Regions from separate parts of the Paenibacillus larvae subsp. larvae genome, predicted to be linked through region 2. Evidence: predicted binding sites of a transcription regulator. Region 2 holds the regulator's gene; each other region holds the start of a gene.
The links. Region 2 encodes LexA, which represses DNA repair genes until DNA is damaged. Its sites were predicted from a motif close to CGAACATATGTTCG; they were not measured.
Positions count from the first base shown of each region.

Region 1 (2,206 bases), 250 kb from region 2:
TAAAGGGATGGTACATGCCTTTATTCAGCATGTAATCCGTTATTTTCTGGTGCATAGTGATCGCTGTATCCAGATGGTTTTTCAGAACTGATCTGACTTCCGGAGTAGTGGCTTCAGTTAAAGCAGTAGCCAAGATCTTTAACACCGGATTTTGAGGCAATAAGGAAATCGGATGCGATAACCTGTTCAGTTATTACATTCATACCGGTTAAATTCTCTACAGTGGTGCTCATTTTTATGTTTTCTCCTTTCTAAATATGGGGTCGGGATAATAATCCCTGATAGTCTTGAATTGCTTTTGCAGAATGCTGAATATCTTCTTGCAAAAGACTTTTAAGCGCCGGATCAGAAACCAGTCCCTGCATAGCAACCGATTTTGTCATACAGGTATTTTTAAAGGTAAGGAGCTCATGTACTTCCAATGTTTCGTGTACGGCAAGGCCTTGTTGTGCCATTATAACGATTCACCTCCTTTAAACCATGAATTTATTATCCGCCCGTGCAAATAAGGATATTCAATTTAAATTGGTAAAATAAAACATGAAAAAGCTATGAAGAAATAGGATCAGGCTGAAATAAAATTGGGGATGTTTGGAGAAGCTAATAAACAATAACTGTCAGAAAAGAGGTCAAAAATTGATGAATAAATTTCTAATTAAAGTATTGTTAAACGGAATCGTAGTCATTCCCCTGCTTATGTGGTATACAGAAGCTACTTTTGTAGGGGCAGCCACAGCTGCCGTTATTTTGTCAGTCATTGCTTATCTAATAGGAGATCAAATCGTCCTTAGGTACACTAACAATACAGTTGCTACCATTGTGGATGCCGTTGTCGCTTTGTTTTATCTTTGGCTGGTAGCCCGCTATGCCAACTGGTCATTGTCAGTAGGGGAACTGCTTACGGTCGTTATCGTACTCGGTGTAGTAGAAATCGGATTTCACCGCTTTTTAGGACAGACTTCTGTTAATAAAGAGGCTCGATAATTATTGGGAGCTTAATAAATACAGCTTCTAAACAAAAAAGAAACGAAGACTCAGTATACATGTAAAATTGAAGAAAAGTGAAGCCACTGCATGCTTTCCTGACACTTTAACAAAATCTTCTCCTCCCGCAGGTCCAGCTTTATAATTACGCCGCTGTACTCCCGGTTCTTATATATTCCATAAGTAACAACCGTGATTACTGTGCTGCTTTCAAATGCTTCTGAAAGGATTTCAGAGAGTTCATGAACGCGTTTCTCCTGTTTCTTGTGATTCTCGCGTTTCTCAGTAGCTACCTGCCGTCTATACTGCATAATTTGCCGGACCACCCATTCTTTCTTTTCCAGAGGAATGGAGCGGGAGGCTTCATAGAGAACATATTCAGACAAATTCTTAGTCACGGCAATCCCTTCCTTGCTTCATAATAGGAACATTTGTTCTCATTATAACATTTTTTCCCTTTTGTTGGGAAAATAAAATGTTATGATGAAAGTGCCCCTAAAAAATGTATTAAGGGAGGTGGTTTTTTATGAGCCATTTGGAAGTTCCCAATATATCTTGAATGTTTATTTATCGTCCGCTTCCATGTTCGTTTTTTCACAATTCTTAAGAGTAGGCAAAAGAAGCAGAGGCATGCCTGCGATAATGCCTTTTTTCTTTGATAAAATGATTAAATAAACATGGGAAAAGCCGTTTTAGGAACAAATAAGGGACAAACCCGTAAGCCCCCAAAACAATCGCCGCCCCTTGTACTCCCGTTTTCCCGCTCTTGTCAAAATTGCCGCTTAAGCCGGGATTAGCCAATCCTGCATAAAAATCCGGAATTAGTCAAACCTGCCTCAAAAGCCGGATAATCAGAGGAATAAAATTCCACAAAATAGTAACATTTTTCCCCTTTTGTTCACTAAAATAAATGTTAATATGAAAACGTTACCAAATAAATAATCAGGAGGTGGTTCTAATGAGCTAAATTAAAAATCCCCGTAATGGGCGTGAAGTTTAGTTGTTGTCCACTTACATGTTATTTTTTTCACAACCTTAGAAGAAAACAGGAGGATGATGATGAAAAAGAAAAAATGCTTCATGACAATCACTTCGTTAGCAGTTGCCGGAGTCATGCTGGGAAGTGCACTCCCCCCGGTGACGGCTGGTTCTATTCATGATCATCAGACACAATCCGCTGTGTACGGGCAGTCATCCAAAGCATGGGATTTTTCGCAAATTC
Region 1 covers NZ_CP019687.1:2,414,839-2,417,044, forward strand. The annotation lists gene BXP28_RS12570 (spore coat protein) at 1-133, opposite strand, end outside; gene BXP28_RS12575 (spore coat-like protein) at 252-455, opposite strand; gene BXP28_RS12580 (DUF2512 family protein) at 640-984, shown strand; gene BXP28_RS12585 (YolD-like family protein) at 1,035-1,382, opposite strand; gene BXP28_RS12595 (glycosyl hydrolase family 18 protein) at 2,044-2,206, shown strand, end outside.
Region 1: the regulator LexA is predicted to act here: its motif matches at 1,409-1,422, upstream of BXP28_RS12585 (YolD-like family protein).

Region 2 (2,206 bases):
GATTTGAATGGCAAGTAAACCCGGAGATCTTCAGGATTTTTAATTTGGATCAAAATCATAATATTCTCGGCGGAAGGGGAGGGAGATCATGCTAACTGATTTAGAAAGAAAAACGCTTCGCATTTTGTTCAACTTTTCAAATCTTTACCGCAGAATGCCTACCATGAAGGAGCTGGAAAAGAAGACAGGGGCCTGCGCAGTAAATATCTTTAAGGCATTGGATGGACTGTATAAGCAAGGTTATATTACCTGGCAGCCGAGGGTAGTTCAATCCATCCAAATTATCAACGTTTGGGAAGATTCACCAAGGAACTATAATGGTACCCGAAGCAATACGCTTATGGGACGTATGTGAAAATAACGAGAGGGAACAGCTGTGGTTTTGTCAATTACGGATAGTTTTGGCATAAAAGAAGGCAAGACAAGAAACGCTCACTGTTTTCAGTCAGTGAGCGTTTCCCAAGTTATGTGTAAGGGTTGAAGTATAAGTACGCGTCTGATCAATGAATGTTCCGGAAAATCCCAATAACTTTCCCCAAGATAGAAACATTGGAAAGAATAATCGGAGCCATCGAGGAATTCTCAGGCTGAAGGCGGATATGATCCTTTTCTTTATAAAATCTTTTGACCGTAGCTTCATCATCTTCTGTCATAGCAACTACAATATCACCGTTATCGGCCGTTTGTTGTTGGCGGACAATGACAAGGTCGCCGTCATGAATACCTGTTTCTATCATACTGTCTCCCAAAACGCTCAGCATAAAGACGTTATGATCACCTACATAATGAGAAGGAAGTGGGAAATAATCCTCAATATTTTCCGTTGCGGTTATCGGCATACCGGCTGTGACTTTACCAATCAAGGGAACTCTGGTCACGGAGAAGGAAAAGGTGGAGGAACTATCCATATCGAGAATTTCAATCGCCCTTGGTTTGGTCGGGTCACGTCTGATCAGGCCCTTCTTCTCCAGACGTTCCAAATGACCGTGAACAGTGGAACTTGAAGCCAGGCCGACAGCTTCGCCGATTTCGCGTACGGAAGGCGGATAACCTTTTTCCTTGACTTCATTTTTAATAAACTCCAATATTGCTTGCTGGCGCTGAGAGAGCTTTCCCATTACCTATCACTCCAGTGTTCTCATAATTAATTCAAGTATAGCATAGAACCCGAGTTCGTACAAACATAAGTTCCTAAATATGTATTGACACAAACATTCGTTCGTGTTAGATTGAAAACAGAACAAATGTTTGGAGGGCACTTTCATGTACATTGGCTATTATGATCATACAAATTCTTCTACAATCCACACATATAAGAAAACAACCTTTCAGGCAGATCGCCGCTCGAAGAGATATAGAACTAAATGGTTACGTTTGCTGGTCATTGGTGTCCTGATGCTTGCAGCCTTTACATCCGGAGCAATTATCCATGCATATGCGGGAGATAAATCCGTTCTTGATCCGAACACCTACAGTAAGGTCATCGTCACATCCGGGGATACATTATGGAGAATAGCGGACGAATATGCACCAGAACATGAAGATATACGCCACTATCTGAATGATTTAATGAAGCTGAATAAGCTCAAATCATCAACGATTCAAGCTGGAGATGTCCTATTACTGCCCAAGAGAGATTAAATTGCAACATTTATTAAACAGACTTCATTGATTAATGAGGTCTTTTTTTAATTAAGCATTTTGACATATTCGGATAGAGAGTCCCCTATATCTTCTTGGTATGAGTAGCATATCTGTCTTGACAATTCGCCTGCTCAATGTGATAGTAGATTCAGACCAAAAGTAGAAAGGGGGAACGTGCATGTCTATGGAAGAAACGGTTCGTCGCATTAACGAACTGTCCCGTAAAGCCAAATCTGTCGGACTGACCGAATCCGAAACCGAGGAACGCACTGTTCTTCGTCAAACATATATTGAGGCAATGCGTGCCTCGTTAAGATCACAGTTAGATTCCATCGAATTTGTTGATGAAAACCCGCAGCAATGATACCCGAAGACAAAGGAGAGTTCAGGATGGCAGTCAAAGCGGTTATGTTTGATTTGGATGATACTCTATTATGGGATGAACGAAGTGTTAAGGAAGCTTTCAAAACGACTTGTGAGGAAGCAGTCCGGTATTATCCTCAGCTTTCTTCCGAACGATTGGAAAAAAGCGTAAGACAAGAAGCGAGAAGTTTATATGAAA
Region 2 covers NZ_CP019687.1:2,167,554-2,169,759, reverse strand. The annotation lists gene BXP28_RS11285 (hypothetical protein) at 89-355, shown strand; gene lexA (transcriptional repressor LexA) at 501-1,118, opposite strand; gene BXP28_RS11275 (LysM peptidoglycan-binding domain-containing protein) at 1,264-1,641, shown strand; gene BXP28_RS11270 (DUF896 domain-containing protein) at 1,823-2,008, shown strand; gene BXP28_RS11265 (HAD family hydrolase) at 2,035-2,206, shown strand, end outside.

Region 3 (2,206 bases), 1.6 Mb from region 2:
TGCCCGTTGTATCGCCATGGTTATTGTATGGAATGATTTGGCTAAAGGGGATACCGAATACGCGGCAGGACTTGTTGCTTTTAACTCTATCTTCCAGATGCTATTCTTTACTGTTTATGCTTATGTGTTTGTTACCGTCATTCCGGAATGGCTTGGAATTGAAGGGGCTATTGTTGATATCACGATGGCAGAGGTAGCAAAGTCAGTCTTTATCTATCTGGGCATCCCATTCATCGCTGGAATGTTAACGCGCTTTACTTTTGTTAAAGCAAAGGGACGCGAGTGGTATGAGCAAGTATTTATTCCAAAGATCAGTCCGGTCACGCTGATTGCCTTGTTATTTACGATTATTATGATGTTTTCTTTAAAAGGGGATGTTATTGTCAGTCTGCCGTTAGATGTGGTTCGCGTTGCCATTCCACTTTTAATTTACTTCATTGTAATGTTCTTTGTCTCATTCTTTTTGGGAAGGAAAATCGGAGCTAATTATCCGGTAACAACTACGTTAGCGTTTACAGCAGGCAGCAACAATTTTGAATTAGCTATTGCTGTAGCTGTTGGGGTATTCGGTATTCATTCTGGAGCCGCCTTTGCTGCTGTAATTGGCCCTCTTGTTGAGGTGCCAGTCATGATTGCTCTCGTGAATGTGGCTTTATGGTTTCAACGAAAATATTTTCAAACACAAACTAAATAAACAGACTAATTATTAGGAGTGGATGTAATATGACAAACAAGAAAACCATTTATTTTTTATGCACAGGAAATTCTTGCCGCAGCCAAATGGCTGAAGGATAGGGGAAACATTATTTAAGCAAGAACTGGAACGTTTATTCTGCCGGCATTGAAGCTCATGGCGTAAATCCAAAAGCGGTTCAAGCTATGAAGGAAGTCAACATTGATATTACCGACCAAACATCTGATGCGATAGATCGGAAGCTTTTGGACAAGGCAGACCTTGTTGTTACGCTCTGTGGCCATGCAAACGATGTTTGTCCCACAACACCTCCGCATGTAAAACGAGTACATTGGGGATTTTGTCAGAAGATATTGTTGGGTACCAGGAACTCAAACAGTTTTTAGCAAAATAGGTGTGTAAATTTATTCTGTTGGAATTTCCCACTGACTGCAGCCAGTGGGATTTTTATTTGCGGACTGATTTTCCATAAATATTCTATTGAAATACGAATAATTGTCCGCTAATCTGTTTATACATAAGAACACATGTTCTAAAAAGGCGGTGATACACCTAATGGATAAAGGAATAAAAAATAAACGTGTGATTTTTTTAGCAGATTGTCAGTCGTTTTATGCCAGTGTGGAAAAAGCGCATCATCCTGAGTATCGCAATCGTCCTCTCGTAGTCGCCGGAGACCCGGCGCGTCGTTCAGGGATTGTATTGGCTGCTTGTCCTTTGGCTAAAAAGTATGGGATTACAACGGCAGAACGATTAGGAGAGGCCATAAACAAGTGCCCGGACCTGGTGGTTGTCAGGCCCAGAATGCAAGAATACATTAAAGTGTCCCTCCAAATCACGGAAATTCTTCAGTCCTATACGGATCTAGTAGAGCCGCTGAGCGTCGATGAGCAGCATCTGGACGTTACCGCTAGTATAAAGTTGCTTGGTTCTCCGCAAGAGATTGCTAAAAGTATCCAGAGTCGTGTATGGAATGAGACAGGCGTCTATACCCGGATCGGGATCAGCGAAAATAAAGTGCTGGCCAAAATGGCCTGCGATAATTTTGCCAAAAAGAACGGGGATGGCATTTTTTATTTGCCCAAAACGGAGATGGAACAAAAACTGTGGCCTTTACCGGTCAATAAAATGTACCACATCGGCTCACGGATGACCCGCCATCTGAAACGCATGGGCATTCATACGATAGGTGATCTTGCCTGCGCCTCTGTGCTCCGCCTGCAAAAGCGCTGGGGAATTAACGGAGAAGTCATCTGGCGAATTGCCAATGGGTTGGATGATTCTCCTGTTACTCCCGATACCTATATCGGACAAAAGGGAGTCGGTCACCAAATGACGCTTCCCCGCGATTACATGACGATAAATGAACTGCTTGTTCCTCTTCTGGAACTTTCCGAACTGGTATGCCAGCGCTGCCGGGCCAAAGGATATATGGGACAGGTCGTATCTGTCGGCTGCCAGGGAACCGACTTTGACTATCCTACCGGGTTTCACCGCCAGATGAAGCTGGAG
Region 3 covers NZ_CP019687.1:518,601-520,806, forward strand. The annotation lists partial or broken gene arsB (ACR3 family arsenite efflux transporter) at 1-694, shown strand, start outside; partial or broken gene arsC (arsenate reductase (thioredoxin)) at 724-1,035, shown strand; gene BXP28_RS02805 (DNA polymerase IV) at 1,250-2,206, shown strand, end outside.
Region 3: the regulator LexA is predicted to act here: its motif matches at 1,183-1,196, upstream of BXP28_RS02805 (DNA polymerase IV).

Region 4 (2,206 bases), 780 kb from region 2:
TGCATCCTGCCAGGATATAGAGTCTTCACCAGGGTCCCGCTGCCCCCAGGGGTCTGGTATGGAATTACGCTCAATTTCCCGGTTATGGGAGACTGCGGCCTCTGCATAACTTTGTCCACTATCATCTCTTTCTTCCCCGTCCCCCGTTCCTCCGATCCATCTAAAGACAGGGGTGCCGTCTTCTTTGATTTGCGGGATAGATTTCTCCTCGCTCATTACCTGTTCGAAATCGGGGGATAACCTTCTTCCCCCCTGATTTTCTCCGCCTTTTAGTACATTAGGACTGTTTCCTGCCTGTTCAAGCAAATGTCCGGCCAACTCTTTGAATCCTTTTAAGTAAAAATCTTCCGCTGTACAGTAATGGAGCAATGGGGTAAAAAGGGAATGATTGTCAAGAATACATTTTTGCAGCAATGATTCAAGAAACAGCTGGATCTGGCGCTTCACCGGAACGGGTGAATGTTGCCTGACAGGCACATAGGTTAAAAACAATTCTTTGAATTGTTTACCTATAAACATAAACCGGTCTTCCAGCAAAAAAGACTCTTCCCTTAACATGTAATTGCCGCTCTCTATGAGGATGGATGTTAATCGGGAAAGAAATTCCAGCAATTCCTCTGCTTTTAAAGGCTCTGTCTTTAGCGTATGGGAAAGCATTCTTTTGGAAGTCACATCGTATACCAGCTTGGCAACTCCATCTGTCTCCTCCAGACGGAAAGGCAGCAGATGGGGAATGGTCTGCTTGTTCGCCATATACAGTTCCACTTGTATAACATCCTCTTTCTTCAATCCTGCTGTCTTGCTTAGAACCATAAAATGGCCCCGCTGTTGAATAAATTCATAATGCAGGCCGTACACCTTCCGGATCAAATCATCCCCTCCTTACAGCCATTTCAGCTCCACAAAAGCCGTTAAAATGCCCGGAAGCACCGCATACATGAAAGGAAACCGGATATGTAACATTTCTCCCCTAATTAAATAAGAGTAAATCTTAAAAACCCTTGATTTATAAGGGTTTTTCTTGTTCGTATCTGTTCTCATCCGAGTGAATTATGGTGAATCCGAGTAGATTTTGTCCCCAATTCGTCCCCAACGGGGACAAAATGATTGCCAGATGATTATTTCTAAAACGCAGTGTATAATATAGAGAACAAACGTTCCATCCGAAAGGAGCCGCCGCCATGCCCGCCGCAACACACGACGAACTAACGCTGATCAAAAAGTACCTCGTCCTCCCTCTCGTCATGTCCGTATTTGAGCGCGACGCAAAGACCTTGCGCGAGGTACTTAAAACACCCGATCCATATGTCGAAAGGATCAATCGGGGAATCGAATACATTAACGATGACCTAACAAAAGTCCGCAAGTATTTCCGGGCTAACGGAATAAAGGTTTATGACGTAGAGAGGTCGGCATCCGATCTTAGTTGCGGCTATACTTGTCGGGGATATACCGGGTCCATGCGTCTGCTCATGAGCCATCTGCGGAGCGAGGTCGAAGTCGAAATGCGGAAATATCTCGGAGAGGATATACAGGAGCTGCGAAAGGGACCGAGTAATATTGTGTAAAAAGCATGGGAATCTATGGATATTTGTGCTAATATAGTATATGTTCAAATGGATATATATGGAGGAGATGGAATTGAAGGAAGAAATAAAGGTTAACCGTTTCACTAAAAAACAAGCTGGGATCGTGGGGTTTGCTTTACTCTTTATAGTGATTGGTCTTGTCTTTTTTTACATAGGAAGGTCCAGCGCAAGCCACGAATTAAACGGCAAGGCCTTAACGATTGCGAACGTCCAAAAAGAAACCGAAGATGCAAACGCCAAACTTAAACAAGCATCAGATGAATACAAAAAGATCGAAGATAAGTTTAAAGGAGCACAGATCGTAATCGATCAAGCTAATACACGGAAAAGCGATGCGGATAGGTACCAGAAAGAAGCCGAAAAATACGAAAAGTTAGCCGGCGAAAAGAAAGCCGAATTAGACAAAATAGAGTCCGCGATTAAGGAGAAGAAAGATGCCCCTATCGTTTTACCCGCTGGCAAGTTAACCGGAGGTAAGGATATCCCGGCAGGTCGTTATAAGGTGACGAAAGCAGGCCGTGAGGGAAGTAATTTTATCGTAACGTCAGCGTCAGGGGAGCTTAAAGCTAATACCATAGTAGCCGGCGGTAACCACGGCGTCGCAGAGTACGTAACGA
Region 4 covers NZ_CP019687.1:1,388,463-1,390,668, forward strand. The annotation lists gene BXP28_RS07035 (DUF6382 and FHA domain-containing protein) at 1-870, opposite strand, end outside; gene BXP28_RS25745 (YhjD family protein) at 1,245-1,568, shown strand; gene BXP28_RS07045 (coiled-coil domain-containing protein) at 1,642-2,206, shown strand, end outside.
Region 4: the regulator LexA is predicted to act here: its motif matches at 1,148-1,161, upstream of BXP28_RS25745 (YhjD family protein).